DNA from 4 places in the Martinezella sp. CNPSo 3795 genome. Region 2 is predicted to be linked to each of the others. Evidence: predicted binding sites of a transcription regulator. Region 2 holds the regulator's gene; each other region holds the start of a gene.

Region 1 (3,709 bases), on a different contig from region 2:
CGGTTGCGCAATAGGGCTTGGCGGGTCTATCCCACCCAGTTCGTGATCCAGTAGGCTATTGCCGAGATAGCCGCCGCCGCGGGCAGGGTTATTATCCATGCGACGACGATATTGCTCGCCAATCCCCATCGAACCGCCGAGATCCGCCGCGCGGCGCCGACACCGACGATTGCGCCCGTAATCGTATGGGTCGTCGAGACAGGGATGCCAAGCCATGTCGCGGCGAACAAGGTCAAGGCGCCACCGGTCTCAGCGCAAAAGCCCTGCATTGGATTGAGCCTCGTGATCTTCGAGCCCATCGTGTGCACGATCCGCCAACCGCCAAACAGGGTCCCGAGCGCCATCGCGGACTGACAGGATAACACCACCCACAGGGGCACGTGGAACTCCGCTCCGGTATGACCTTGGGAGTAGAGCAGTACGGCGATGATGCCCATGGTCTTCTGGGCGTCGTTTCCGCCATGGCCGAGGGAGTAGAGAGAAGCGGACACGAATTGCAGGATGCGGAAGGTGCTGTCGACGGCGAAAGGCGTCTGGCGAACGAATATCCATGTCACGCATAGGACAAGGAAGAGCGCGAGCACGAAGCCAAGCAGTGGCGACATGACGATGGCACCGGCCGTCTTCAGCAGGCCGGACCAAACAATGGCATCCATGCCAATCTTCGCCACGCCGGCACCGACGAGGCCACCGACCAGAGCATGCGACGAGCTTGACGGGATGCCCAGTACCCAGGTCACGATATTCCATATGATCGCCCCCATCAGGGCGGCGAAGATGACCTGTGGCGTGACGATGTTGGGATCGATAATACCGGTGCCGAGGGTTTCGGCGACGTGGAGCCCGAAGAACAGGAAAGCGATGAAATTGAAGAATGCGGCCCACAACACGGCGTATTGCGGTCGCAGGACCCGGGTCGAGACGATGGTGGCAATTGAGTTGGCTGCATCGTGCAGCCCATTCAAAAAATCGAAGAACAATGCCACCGCGATGAGGCCCACCAGCAATGGGAAAGCGAGAGTGGCCTCCATCAGACGTTCTCGATTACGATGCCATTGATTTCATTGGCGACATCCTCGAAACGGTCGACGACCTTCTCCAATTCACCAAAGATCTCGCTGCCGATGATGTAGGCCATTGGGTTGGTGGCGCCATACCGGCGAAAGAGATCTTTTAGACCTTGATCATGTAGCTCATCGGAGCGACCCTCGACCTTTACGACCTCTTCGGTGAGCGCGCTGAGGCGAGAAGAGTTGGCACTCATGCGATCAAGGAGAGGGATTGCCTCGGCTACCAGTTTTGCGGCCTCGACGATCGCCTTGCCCATTTCCTGCATACCGGGATCAAAGCTGTCCTGTTCGAATAGCCGGATCGTCTTGACCGTCTTGTGCATCATGTCGATCGCATCGTCCATTGACATGATGAGATCCTTGATGTCGCCACGGTCAAAGGGCGTGATGAAACTGCGCCGAGTGGCAAGCAGAACTTCGCGCGTGATGTCATCGGCCTCGTTCTCGAGCTCAACGATGCGCTGGCAGTGCTGCTCCGTGTCTTTGCCGGCCAGCAATTCGTTCAGAGCTTCCGCCGCGCTGACGATCGTGCGCGAATGTCGAGAGAAAAGATCGAAAAAACGGTCTTCTCTCGGCATCAGTCTACGAAACCAGTTCACTTTCCGCACTCCAAACAGGCGTTGTCATAAATCCGTCATAAACGACGAGGCCCGTCATGGAAAGCCGAGACATCCGCAAAACGGCGCCCTCTGACAGCCTCATCACAAGATTTGAATCGCGGCGGCGAAGGCCTATGGACTTGATGTGATCGTCGAACGATATGGCTGGACCGGATACGAGGCTGGCAAGGTCGTCGCGCAGCGGCTGCTGACCCGAAGCGAACGACCGGACGCGGTGTTTTGTGCAACCGATCTGCTGGCCTGCGGCCTCATGGACGCGGCACGGCACCAGTTTTCGCTTTCGATCCCGGATCAGCTCTGCGTCGTCGGCTTCGACGATATTGAGCAGGCCTCATGGTCGTCCTATGATTTGACGACCTTTGCTCAGCCCGTGGTGGCAATCGCACGACAGGCTGTGACATGGCTGGGCGAGAGCCCGTCATCGGACAGGCTCGAGGGCCATTCCGTAACATTGCACGCCGAATTGGCGTGGCAAGACTCGGTTAGAGGAGGATAGGGCGCTGGATAGGCTGATAAGTTGAATGACATGACATCAAAAAAAGACAGCGGCAAGCCAACATTCCCCAAATCAAAGCACCTGCTGCAACAGCTGGCACGCACGCCGGAACAGCTGTTTTCCAGTGCGTTTCGAAACCAATATGGCGCGCTTTGTTTTCGCTACAAGGAGGGCGGTGACGAGATCGAAGTTCTGGTGATTACCTCGCGTGAAAGCGGGCGCTGGATCGTGCCGAAAGGCTGGCCCATGAAAGGCAAGGAGCCTCACGAGGCAGCCGCCATCGAAGCATGGGAGGAAGCTGGTGTCCGCGGCAAGGTGAGAAGAGCGCCGATCGGACGATATACCTATCTGAAAGAACTTGACGACGGAAAAGTCGTGCCATGCGTCGTTGACCTGTTTCAAGTGGAAGTGAAAGAGATCCGGAATGAGTTCAAGGAGCGAGGCCAGCGGCGGATCGATTGGGTCAGCCTCGACGAGGCGGCTAGACGGGTACGTGAAATTGAGCTCAAATCTCTGCTCATCAACTTTAGGCCTCAGCGAAAATAAAGGTTGGAAATCAGAAACTTCAGAACCACAGGTCCTGGCCAACACCTGATCACATAGACTTCGGACTGTTCTCGCCCGCAACCAACCTGAACGATTTCTATAGTTCAGGTTCGCGGATACCACCTCAGCCTCCGCCGCCGGCCTGCAATCAACTCAATCACTTCGTTCTCAGTCTTGGATTGTTTCTTTGGATTGTCTCTTAAGCGTTTCGATGAAATCCGCCAGCGGATGAATCGAGGGCGTCATTGCCAAGAGAGGTTCAAGAGCGGCAGCTACTGCCCGGCAATTGTCTGAGGAAAGAGACCGAAGGTTCGATGAAACTTTGTTATAGGCGGGTGTCCCACGCGAGGCGAAGGAACGATTGATGACGAATTGTTCCAATTCTCCATCAACTCGTTCCACAAACAATGCAAGTGATCCTCCATCGGCGGCAGCAGCGCTGTCAGAGACCGCTTTGAACATATATCCCTCCATCCAGTGACTGTAGTGGTAGGATATCCTATCGATACTTTGGAGCCAGATGCGCAAGGCAGCTGGATTCAAATAATCGAGATGTATTGATCACAGGGATCGACCGATATGGCAATCATTTCGATGATCATTTTGATCGCGACTGGGGTTGTTTGCGGCCTGGTGCTGATCGTAGGCGTCATCTATCTTTGCATTCTCCGCGAGGAGAAGAGGCGGCCCCTCGATCCGGCCGGAAGGTTCGTTGACCGGGCTCCAGTTTGAGCGCACCGAAGGCGGAGCTTGGCCAACATTGCACGGTGACGGAGCGCACCATTGAACAGGCGCCTCCTTTGATCAAACCGGTGCCCGATCTCACAAAGAAGGCGAAAGCCGCGATAAGAGATGCCTTTGCGGGAGTCACCTTGGACAAGGGGATTGGCCTTGGTGAGGTGTAGGCGCTTGACGATTACGCGAGCAACGGGGTTCGTGCCGCATGTCGGGCCGATGATAAGAAGGGCGACTGGACC
Region 2 (3,709 bases):
CGAAGGTGATGATGTGGAACTTTTCGGGATGCCCCTTGGCGAATTGATAGCGCCGCGCCGTCTTGATGGCGCATTCCAGTGCCTCGGCGCCCGAATTGGTGAAGAATACCTTGTCGGCGAAGGTCGCTTCCGTCAGCCGCTTCGACAGCTTCTCCTGACCGGGCACCTCGTAGAGGTTCGACAGGTGCCAGACCTTGTCGGCCTGGGCCTTCAATTCGGCGACGAGATGAGGATGGGCGTGACCGAGCGAGTTGACCGCGACGCCGGCTGCGAAATCGAGGTAGCGCTCGCCATTTTCGGTGACCAGCCAGACGCCCTCGCCTCGCTCGAACCGTAACGGAGCGCGCATATAGGTGTCATAAAGCGGCGTGGTCTCGGCCATGGCCATATCTCCTGATCACAACTTTAAGGACCGATCGCTTCGATTTGATGAAACGGGTCCGAAAAAATCAAAAATGCCGCCTTGCGGCGGCCCGGGCACTATTGATGTTTTGCATCGCGATGTCAACAAAACTGGCGTTTTAGCAGGTGCGAGATAGCGCTTGCGGGCAAAAGAGATAGGTTCGGCGGCGCCTATTGCAGAAATGCCACGCCTAGGCAGCAAGTTGGGGAAAACCTCGAAATCGATTCCTCAAGATTCTCGCGACTCTTGTCACGGAGTCAGCCTCACACTAGGTTAAAAAGCAATTGCTAGACTGCATGCGGCGGAACTAGTCACCACAATTTTAGAGCGTTTCGCGCCTCGTTCCCATGCGAGGCAATGGTGAGGGATTCTGCCATCGGAAACGCGACAGCGGAGACAGGGCATGAATTGGACAGACGAACGCGTCGAGAAGCTGAAAAAGCTATGGTCCGAAGGGTTGAGCGCCAGCCAGATCGCTGCGCAGCTCGGTGGCGTGAGCCGTAATGCCGTTATCGGCAAGGTGCACCGCCTGAACCTTCCTGGCCGAGCGAAGGCGGGCGGCACGGCAACCGCGACGCGCACGCCAAAGCGCAGTGCCGCGGCTCCCCGCGCAACGACCTACGGCTCGCGCGTCGCTACCCGCACCGTGGTCGCCCGCCAGCAGGGTGCAACCATGCTGAAGGAAGAGATCGAGATAGATTCCGTCAATGAAATTCAGTATCGCCCGGCATCGAACGTCGTCGTTCCGATCTCCCGCCGCCTCGGCCTGACGGAGCTGACGGAACGCACCTGCAAATGGCCGGTCGGGGACCCGCTGAAGGACGACTTCCACTTCTGCGGCAATGACAGCCCGGATTCGTCCCCCTACTGCACCTATCATCAGCGCATGGCCTACCAGCCGGTGCATGACCGCCGTCGCAACAACGGCTGAAAGTTACCGCAAGACAAAGAGAAACGGGCCCCTCGAGGCCCGTTTTTCTATTTCCGCCGCTATTTAGTAACACCCGAGCGGCGAGCCGCTCAGGCTTCCATGGAATAGCCCGCGCCGCGAACGGTGCGGATGACATCCTGCATATTGGAGAAATTGAGCGCCTTGCGCAGACGGCCGACATGGACGTCGACCGTGCGTTCATCGACGTAGATATCGTGCCCCCATACGCCATCGAGCAGCTGCGAACGCGAGAAGACGCGGCCTGGCGAGGACATCAGGAACTCCAGCAGGCGGAATTCTGTCGGCCCCAGCCGGACTTCGCGGCTCTTGCGGTGGACGCGATGGGTTTCGCGGTCCAGCTCGATATCGCCGCAACGCAGCACCGTGGAGAGAACCTCCGGGCGGGCGCGCCGCAGCATCGCCTTGACGCGGGCCATCAGCTCCGGCGTCGAGAACGGCTTGACGACGTAATCGTCCGCGCCGGTCGAAAGTCCGCGCACGCGCTCGCTTTCCTCGCCGCGAGCCGTCAGCATGATGATCGGCAAGCGCTCCGTCTCCGGCCGCATACGCAGCCGGCGGCAGAGCTCGATGCCGGACACGCCGGGGAGCATCCAGTCGAGGATCAGGAGATCGGGGATGCGCTCCTGGAGACGCAGCTCGGCCTCATCACCTCTGAGGATCGTGTCGACCTCGAAGCCTTCGGCCTCAAGATTGTAGCGCAGCAGAACGCTAAGCGCTTCCTCGTCTTCTACAACAGCAACTCTCGGAACCATGCGCCTATGGTCTCCTTTCTTCGCTTCCAGATTATTCCGTCACTGCGCCGACGGTGTTGGCGGTATCGTCCTTCGGGCGCTCGCCTTCCGGCTGAGCACCGGTCGCCATGTAATAGATCGTCTCGGCGATGTTGGTGGCATGGTCGCCGATGCGCTCGATGTTCTTGGCGCAGAAGAGAAGATGCGTGCAGGTGGTGATGTTGCGCGGATCTTCCATCATGTAGGTCAGCATCTCGCGGAAGAGCGAGGTGTACATGGCGTCGATTTCCTCGTCGCGTTCGCGGATCGACACGGCTTTGTCCGGCGAGCGGGTGGCGTAGACATCAAGAACTTCCTTGAGCTGGCTCAGTGCCAGTTCGGAGAGGTGTTCGATGCCACGAGCGAGACGACGCGGCACGCCCGTGCCCTGAACGGCGATGACGCGCTTTGCGGTATTCTTGCCGAGATCACCGACGCGCTCCAGATCGGAGGCGATGCGGATCGAGCCCATGATTTCGCGCAGGTCCGCTGCCATCGGCTGACGACGAGCGATGGTGACGATCGCCTTGTCACCAACTTCGCGCTCGGCATGGTCGAGAACGACGTCGTCGGAGATGACCTTCTGGGCCAGGGCCGCGTCGCTGTTGACGAGAGCGCGTACGCTGTCGCTAACCATCTGCTCGGCCAGGCCGCCCATTTCGGCAATGCGGCGCGTCAGAAACTTCAGGTCTTCGTCATAGGCAGAGAGAATGTGAGTGGAGACCATTTTTCTATCCTCAAGTGAACTGTGTGAAAGGAGCCGCGCGCCTGCCATCATCAACCAAAACGGCCCATGATGTAATCCTGCGTGCGGAAATCGTCGGGATTGGTGAACATCTTATCGGTGTCGTTCTCCTCGACCAGGTGGCCGAGATGGAACATTGCGGTACGCTGCGAGACACGAGCGGCCTGCTGCATGGAATGCGTCACGATGACGATGGTGAAATTCTCCCGAAGCTCGTGGATGAGATCCTCGACCTTGGCGGTTGCGATCGGATCGAGCGCAGAGCACGGCTCGTCCATCAGGATCACCTCCGGGCTGACCGCAACGGCGCGCGCGATGCAGAGGCGCTGCTGCTGGCCGCCCGACAGGCTCGTGCCGGCGTCATGGAGCCGATCCTTCACCTCACCCCAGAGACCGGCCTTCTGCAGACTGGTTTCGACGATATGCTCGAGATCGGCCTTCGAGCGATGCAGGCCATGGATGCGCGGGCCGTAGGCGACATTCTCGTAGATCGACTTCGGAAACGGGTTGGGCTTCTGGAAGACCATGCCGACGCGGGCGCGCAATTCCACGACGTCGATGCTGTCGTCGTAGACATCCTGATCGTCGAGCGTGATCTTGCCGGTGACGCGGCAGGTCTCGATCGTATCGTTCATGCGGTTGAGGCAGCGCAGGAAGGTGGACTTGCCACAGCCGGAAGGGCCGATCAGAGCCGTGACCGTATTGGCGCGGATCTTCAGATTGACGTCGAAGAGCGCCCGCTTGTCGCCGTAGAACACAGAAACGTCCTGGCCGATCATCTTGTAAGGGATCGTCGTCATCTTCTTGGCCAAGGCTCTTTCGCTGGCAGCTTCCGTCAT
Region 3 (3,709 bases), on a different contig from region 2:
GTGATTTTGCGTCATCGCGTTAAACTATTATCTCTTGTTTCAGATTTTTCGGGCTTGATGTGGCCTGGTCGCCCCAAGAAGCGCGAGTTTTGCAGAGCCCGTGTAGGCAGACGGCGCTCGAGATTGGATGCAGAGGTAAGATAGAATGCGCCTTCGATTTTTGGCTCCACTTCTGGCAGGCATTGGGCTCGCAAGTTCGCTGCATGCGCAGGAGGCTCCGAAGATCAAGGGCGTCGTCGAACTCTTCACCTCGCAGGGTTGCGCTTCCTGTCCTCCCGCCGATGCTGCCTTCCGTAAGCTGATCCGCCAGGGCAATGTCGTGGCGCTCGCCTATCACGTCGATTATTGGAACTATCTCGGCTGGAACGACACGATGGCATCCAAGGACAATACGGCGCGCCAATATGCCTATGCCCGTACGATGGGGCGCAGCGGCGTCTATACGCCGCAAGCGATCGTCAATGGCAGAGATCACATGAACGGTGCCGATCTCGATGCCATTAACGTCAAACTTGATGATTTTCAGCGCCTTGGCGAGGGGTTGACGGTTCCGGTCAGTGCTGCCATGAAGGGTGACGAGCTCGAGATCAAGATCGGCGCTGGGCAGGGCAAGGCGAATGTCGTTGCCGTCTATTTCGACAAGGAGCAGATGGTGGCGCCGAAAGGCGGCGAAAACAACGGCCAGCAGATTGCCTATATGCACGCGGTATCCGATGTCGAAACAGTCGGCATGTGGGACGGCAAGGCCATGAGCCTCGTGCTGCCGTCCACCGTGCTGGATAAGGCTGGCCGGCGAGGCCTTGCGATTCTGCTGCAGTCGTCGACATCTTCAGGCGATCCGGCTGCCATTCTCGGGGCGACTGTTCTGACGGTAGGCTCGGACGGCTGAACGATTTTTCCAGCTTTGCCGGAGGTCTTCCATTTTGAACTGATTCCAAAAGGGGTCCCTATTTTGGCTGGCGCCAAAAAGGGGAGGTGCCCGGCGAGGACGCATTCGGGGCTGGGGTTTAATCGATGCGCCCCGGCCGGGCCGTTTGACGCGGCGGCGCCAAACGGCTGCCTATACTTCCTGTAAATTGGGCGTCGTTTTGTCTGAAATGCGGCGTTGACGAGGTGCTTTCACAGCCGGGAAAGAAATTGTGAGTCGCCAGCCGTCTTGCAATTTGATGCGGCTGAGGCAAACTGTCATTCTCCTGTCATGAGATAGCCCTTGGGGGATTGATGACTGATCAGCCGGATTTGAGACACGGTGAAAGCCGTTCCGTCGATACCAATTCATCCGTCGTCGTTGATCTCAGAGAATACAAACAGAGCAAGGACCCGCTGCCGGTGACCTTTCATCGCCGGGAGCTGGATGCAATTCTCTGGATCTATGGCCGCATGGTCGGTGAGGGCGAGTGGCGCGACTACGCCATCGACCATTTGAAGGACAAGGCGGTTTTCTCCGTCTTCAAACGCTCCGGCGAAATGCCGCTCTTCCGCATCGAAAAGAATCCGAAGCTTTCAGCCAAGCAGGGCGCCTTCTCAGTCGTCAATACCAACGGCATGATCCTGAAACGCGGTCATGACCTGAACCAAGTGCTGAAGGTTTTCGACAAGCAGCTGAAGCTGGTGGAGAAGTAATTTCTCGTCATTGGCTGTGTGCTTGTGGCGAGTGCGGCACCCCCCTCTGTCACTTCGTGACATCTCCCCCACAAGGGGGGAGATTGTTGGGAGTTTGCGGCACATCTTTCCAAACCAATAACCTGCAGTTTCTGCAACCCCCATCTTCACTTTAGGCGCACGCGTGCCACAAGTTGCCAATCTCCCACCTTGTGGGGGAGATGTCACGAAGTGACAGAGGGGGGTAGCAGAGGTTCGGCATAAAGGCAGCTCGACACTACCCCCCAAACAATGTCCCAGGATAGACCGATGGATCCGGATCGCTCTCCGCGCCCTCGCCCAACGCCTTCTGCATTAGCATGGTATCCAGCCAGCGGCCGTGCTTGTAGCCGGTACCCTTGAGCAGCCCCACTTCGGCAAAGCCTGCCGCGCGATGTACGGCGATGGAGGCGGGGTGGGCGCCGCCGATGACGGCGATCATCTGGCGGAAGCCGAGCGTCTGGCAGTTTTCCACCAGGGCATGGAGCAGCAGTCTGCCGATGCCGCGCCCGCGCGCCTCGGGCGCCAGATAGATCGAATCCTCCACCATCCAGCGATAGGCCGGCCGCGTGCGGAAAGCGGAGGCATAGGCATAGCCGAGAAACGCACCGATATCGTCTTCGGCGACCAGATAGGGATAGCCCTTGTCACGAATTGCCTCGAACCTGGCCGCCATTTCCTCCTGGTTCGGCGGCGTGATTTCATAGCTTGCCGTGCCGTTCAGAACGGAATCTCTGTAGATGGCGGTGATGTGGGGAAGGTCGTCTAGGGTTGCACTGCGGAGGCTGACGGACATTGTTTCTATTGCCTGATCTGCGAATTTGCGACGGTTGCCATAAAATCGCAGCGCTTGTGCCCAGGCAAATAAAAAAGGCGGCCGAAGCCGCCTTTTCGTGTCTCATTTCATGCTGCAATTAACGGCGGTTACCGAGGAACTGCAGCAGGAACATGAACAGGTTGATGAAGTCGAGGTAGAGCGACAGGGCGCCCATGATCGCCTTGCGGCCGGCCACGGTCACGTCGTCGGCTTCGTAGTACATTTCCTTGATCCGCTGCGTATCGTAGGCGGTGAGGCCTGCGAAGATCAGGACGCCGATCACGGAGATGGCGAACTGCAGCGCGGACGAAGCCAGGAAGATGTTGACGAGCGTCGCAATGATCAGGCCGAAGAGACCCATCATCAGGAACGAACCCATCGCCGACAGGTCACGCTTGGCCGTGTAGCCGTAGAGCGACAGCGCACCGAAGGAGGCGGCGGTCACGAAGAAGGTCTGCACGACGCTCTGGCCGGTGTAGATGATGAAGATCGACGACAGCGACAGGCCCACCAGCGCGGCGTAGACCCAGAAGGTCGTCGTCGCGGCGGCCACGCTCATGCGGTTGATCCTGAAGCTCAGGAAGAAGACCATCGCCAGCGGGGCGAGAATGACCACCCACTTCAGCGGGCTCAGATAGATCGCCTGGCCGAAGGCCGTGATCTGTCCGTTTGCGAAAGCGAGCGAGAAGGAGAGATAGGCGGCAACACCCGTGATCGCCAGACCCAGCGCCATCAGGTTATAGACCTTGAGCATGTAGGCTCGAAGGCCCTCGTCTATCATCGCACCGGATTGCGCACCGCTCTGCGCCCGGTTTTGGTAATTGCGAAAGTCAGCCATGTTTTCCTCTTTCAAGCTCCGATTTGATTACGGTGTCGGGTCTTTCAAGGCCCAGGCGCCGCTGCGGAGCTCAGCATGCCTGCACAGAATATGAGGCTTTCGGGCCTCATACACAAGGGTCAAGCGATCCGGCGCATGTTAAATCAATGTAATATCGAGCTGTTTTGCCCGTTTCCGGTTCGTCTCCGTAACGAATCAGAGCTCGCGCAGAACAGGCGCTGCTTTCTGCCCGAGAATCCGCCAAGTACCGATCAAGCCTATACCGACCGTCAAAATCAGCGCGATAACCAGCGTGGAGAAAGCGACATCGGGCAGGAAGGCAGAAGGGAGCCGCATGATACGGCTGACGATGTACCAGGCGGATGCGGAGCCGGCGATCAGCGCGAAGATGGCGGTTGCGGCGCCCAGGATTA
Region 4 (3,709 bases), on a different contig from region 2:
CCGTCGGCGGCGGCGGTATCGGCGAGGAACTGAAGCTTTCGATCTCGCGCGGCTTCGGCGCCAAGACGATGGCGCTGGTGCTGCTGCTCTTCGTGACCATTATCGCCGTCGACCAGTTTTCCGCATGGCTCCGCCGCCGTCTCGTCGGCGAGCATGCCTTTCTTTTGCAGCATTGAGGTTGACCATGTCCGTCATCGACGCCGGCCGTATGCAGGAAATCGAAGCGCGCTACCCGGAGATCCTTCACCGGTCCTTCCGCCAGCGCTTCGGCGCGCTGATGATGTTCATCGGCGTCATCCTCTACGGCATCTATGCCGTATGGTTCTTCGATCTGCCGAAGGTCATCTCGGAAGCGCATTGGGAGCGCGTCGGCATCTATCTCAGCGAGTGGGTGAGCTATGACGTGCAGCCGGAATTCCGCATTTCCGGCGACAAGATCAGCATCAAATATCCGCGCTTCTCGCCGCTCGGCGACAATCCGAACCCGGACTGGGTGAAAACCAATCCCGACGGCAGCATGACCGTTTCGGTCAGCGGTACCAGCCGCACAGTAACGGTAACGAAGACGCAGGCGATCGTGACGGCGCATGGCATCACCATCCCGATCGACATTACCGGCGACACGCCGAAGCTCGTCGGCTCCGAGCCTGTTCCCAGCTGGATGACCGTTTATGACGACAATATCCTGGTCAATCTCGGCTTTGCCGGCGATGCCAGCATTTCCAGCGATCGTGTGAAGATCCGCAAGCGCTTCATCGGCTGGGCCAATTTCGTCTTCGATACGCATTCGCCCTTCTTCGACAAGTCGGCTGGCGAAGTCATCGGCCTGATCGTTTCCGGGCCGCGACTGGACCCCACGCAATCCAATCTGTCGCTGGCCTTCGACAATATCTGGAACAATGGCGCCTGGCAGCATGGCGACGTCTGGACCAAGCTGTTCCAGACCATCGTCATGGCCTTCCTCGGCACGCTGCTCGGTTCGCTCGCGGCTTTCCCGCTCGCCTTCCTGGCCGCCCGCAACATCACGCCGAACCGGCTACTCAATCAGATATTGAAGCGCTTCTTCGATTTCCTGCGTTCGGTGGACATGCTGATCTGGGCGCTGTTCCTGACCCGCGCCTTCGGCCCCGGCCCGCTCGCCGGCAGCGGCGCGATCTTCCTCACCGAGACGGGCACCCTCGGCAAGCTCTATTCCGAGGGCCTTGAGAACATCGACAACAAGCCACGCGAAGGCGTGAAATCCACCGGCTCTCCGACCATTCTCGTGCATCGCTACGGCATCATGCCGCAGATCGTTCCGGTCATCGTCAGCCAGACGCTCTACCAGTGGGAATCGAACGTGCGCGGCGCGACCATCATCGGCGCCGTCGGCGCGGGCGGCATAGGTCTCAAACTTTGGGAAGCCATGCGCACCAATGCCAACTGGGAAAATGTCGCCTATATGGTGCTTTTGATCCTGATCGTCGTCTTCCTGTTCGATGCCGCATCCAACGCCTTGCGCTCGCGGCTGATGGGCACGCGGGTCAGATAAAAAAGAACCGGAAAAAATCGTTCCGCATCATCATTCTGTCACGGGAATCCGGTAGCGCAGGCCGGCAAGACCGTAACGGTCAAGCCGGCTTTAGCCGGATTCGAATCGTTGCTGCCTTGCTGCTCTTGCGGTTTGTCGCAAATCACCCAACAGTGTCCCGCGCAGCCGATTTTTCCAAGGAATGCAGCCTTGCGCTATGCTCTCTATTTCACACCGCCCAAAGACGATCCGTTGACGTCGCTTGCCGCCCGCTGGCTGGGCCGCGATGCATTTTCCAATGAGATTTTTTCCGACAAAGCCATGGGACCCGTGCCTGAAGGCCATGCCGAACTGACGGACGATCCGCGCCGCTACGGTTTCCATGCCACACTGAAGGCACCCTTCGAGCTCGCCGCCTCGGTGACCGAGCGCGACCTTCTCGAGGTTGCCGCGGAATTCGCCGCGCAGACCAAGGCCTTCACCATTCCCGAGCTTGTGCTTGGCCAGCTCGGCCATTTCTTCGCGCTTGTGCCCGGCTCGCTTTACCAGCCGCTGCAGGATTTCGCCTCGCGCGTGGTCAAGACCTTCGAACCGCTCCGCGCGCCGCTTTCGGACCATGATATTGCCCGGCGCAAGCCGGAGGGCCTGACAGAACCACAGCGCGCCAACCTGCTGCGCTGGGGCTATCCTTACGTCAACGACGAGTTCCGCTTCCACATGACGCTGACGGGACGTGTGCCCTCCGAGCGTCAGCCCGAATTGCAGGCAATCCTCGCCGAGCGCTTCGCCGAGCATACAGGCAAGCCGCTCGACATTTCCGGCCTCGCGATCTTCGCGGAAGATGAGCGCGGTGCTCCCTTTACCGTCCGTTCCTGGCTGCCGCTGACCGGCGCTTCAAAGTGAAAGACCTGACATGACCAAAGAAACCGTCCTTTCCAACGCCCGCATCGTCCTCGAAGACCAGATCGTGGAAGGCTCCGTGCTGATCCGCGACGGTCGCATCGCCGCCATTTCCGAGGGCAAGTCCGCGGTCGGCGAGGATTTCGAGGGTGACTTTGTGATTCCCGGTCTGGTCGAGCTGCATACCGACCATCTGGAAGCGCATTACTCCCCGCGCCCAGGCGTGCGCTGGAACAAGACGGCTGCCATCCAGGCCCATGACGCCCAGGTCGTCACATCAGGCATCACCACGGTGTTCGACTGCCTGCGCATGGGCTCGGACGAGGATGGCGGTTTCGAAAAGGGCGAGATGCGCGACATGGCCGACGCCATTCAGGCAGCCCAGCGCGAAGACCGCCTGCGCGCCGACCACCTGATCCACCTGCGCTGCGAAGTCTCCTCCGACAACGTTCTAGATCACTTCCAGGATTTCGAGAAGGATGCTTACGTCCGTCTGGTCTCGCTGATGGACCATGCGCCGGGCCAGCGCCAGTTCCAGACCATGGATCAGTACATCTTCTACTACCAGAAGAAGCGCGGCCTGAGCGATGAGGTCTTTGCTCGTTTCGTCGCCAAGCGGCAGGAAGAATCGGCAAAGTACGCCACACCGAACCGCGACGCGATCGCCAAGGTCTGCGCCGAGCGCGGCATCACCGTCGCCAGCCACGACGACGCGACGCTTGCCCATGTCGACGAAGCCATCCACTATGGCGTTCGCCTCGCCGAATTCCCGACCAGCGTCGAAGCCGCAAAGGCTTCGCATGGCGCCGGCATGAGCGTGCTGATGGGCGCGCCGAACATCGTGCGCGGCAAGTCGCATTCGGGCAATATCGCCGCTCGCGATCTTGCCGAGCTTGGCGTACTCGATGTTCTTTCCTCCGATTACGTGCCGCTCAGCCTGCTGCACGCGCCCTTCATCCTGGCAGATGAAGTCGAGGGCATCTCGCTGCCGCAGGCGATTGCGATGGTGACGGCGACGCCTGCAAGAACCGTCAGCCTGAACGACCGCGGCCGCATTGCCGAAGGCCTGCGCGCCGATCTCGTGCGCGTTCGCCGCGACCACGGCGTGCCGGTCACGCGGTCGGTCTGGCGGGAAGGACGGCGGGTCGCATGAGCGCGGACGCCAACACCAAGCCGGCTCATGACGGCTTGTCGGATGCCGCTTCGGGCACGTTGGCTGTTGTCGTCGGCCCGAGCGGTGCCGGCAAGGATACGCTGATGAACCTGGCTGCCCGGCATTTCGCCGGCCGGCCCGATATT

Evidence for each region. Region 2 encodes PhoB, which activates phosphate uptake and scavenging genes when phosphate is short. Its sites were predicted from a motif close to TGTCATNNANCTGTCAT; they were not measured.
Region 1: AC13QY_RS08535 (DUF47 family protein) is a predicted target of PhoB. The motif match lies at 1,692-1,708, and genes of this name have one in related genera.
Region 3: AC13QY_RS26875 (DUF2794 domain-containing protein) is a predicted target of PhoB. The motif match lies at 1,184-1,200, and genes of this name have one in related genera.
Region 4: AC13QY_RS27565 (DUF1045 domain-containing protein) is a predicted target of PhoB. The motif match lies at 1,557-1,573, and genes of this name have one in related genera.

Annotation. Positions count from the first base shown of each region.
Region 1 covers NZ_JBXSOQ010000002.1:786,498-790,206, reverse strand. Annotated here, with positions in the region: gene AC13QY_RS08540 (inorganic phosphate transporter) at 27-1,031, opposite strand; gene AC13QY_RS08535 (DUF47 family protein) at 1,031-1,648, opposite strand; partial or broken gene AC13QY_RS08530 (substrate-binding domain-containing protein) at 1,785-2,186, shown strand; gene AC13QY_RS08525 (NUDIX hydrolase) at 2,217-2,732, shown strand; gene AC13QY_RS08520 (hypothetical protein) at 2,901-3,194, opposite strand.
Region 2 covers NZ_JBXSOQ010000005.1:119,392-123,100, forward strand. Annotated here, with positions in the region: gene AC13QY_RS16195 (aspartate aminotransferase family protein) at 1-382, opposite strand, end outside; gene AC13QY_RS16200 (GcrA family cell cycle regulator) at 807-1,334, shown strand; gene phoB (phosphate regulon transcriptional regulator PhoB) at 1,424-2,107, opposite strand; gene phoU (phosphate signaling complex protein PhoU) at 2,139-2,852, opposite strand; gene pstB (phosphate ABC transporter ATP-binding protein PstB) at 2,903-3,709, opposite strand, start outside.
Region 3 covers NZ_JBXSOQ010000012.1:195,640-199,348, reverse strand. Annotated here, with positions in the region: gene AC13QY_RS26880 (DUF1223 domain-containing protein) at 146-889, shown strand; gene AC13QY_RS26875 (DUF2794 domain-containing protein) at 1,222-1,623, shown strand; gene AC13QY_RS26870 (GNAT family N-acetyltransferase) at 1,880-2,437, opposite strand; gene AC13QY_RS26865 (Bax inhibitor-1/YccA family protein) at 2,556-3,296, opposite strand; gene AC13QY_RS26860 (ABC transporter permease) at 3,492-3,709, opposite strand, start outside.
Region 4 covers NZ_JBXSOQ010000013.1:122,488-126,196, forward strand. Annotated here, with positions in the region: gene phnE (phosphonate ABC transporter, permease protein PhnE) at 1-176, shown strand, start outside; gene phnE (phosphonate ABC transporter, permease protein PhnE) at 185-1,531, shown strand; gene AC13QY_RS27565 (DUF1045 domain-containing protein) at 1,721-2,413, shown strand; gene AC13QY_RS27570 (alpha-D-ribose 1-methylphosphonate 5-triphosphate diphosphatase) at 2,424-3,563, shown strand; gene phnN (phosphonate metabolism protein/1,5-bisphosphokinase (PRPP-forming) PhnN) at 3,560-3,709, shown strand, end outside.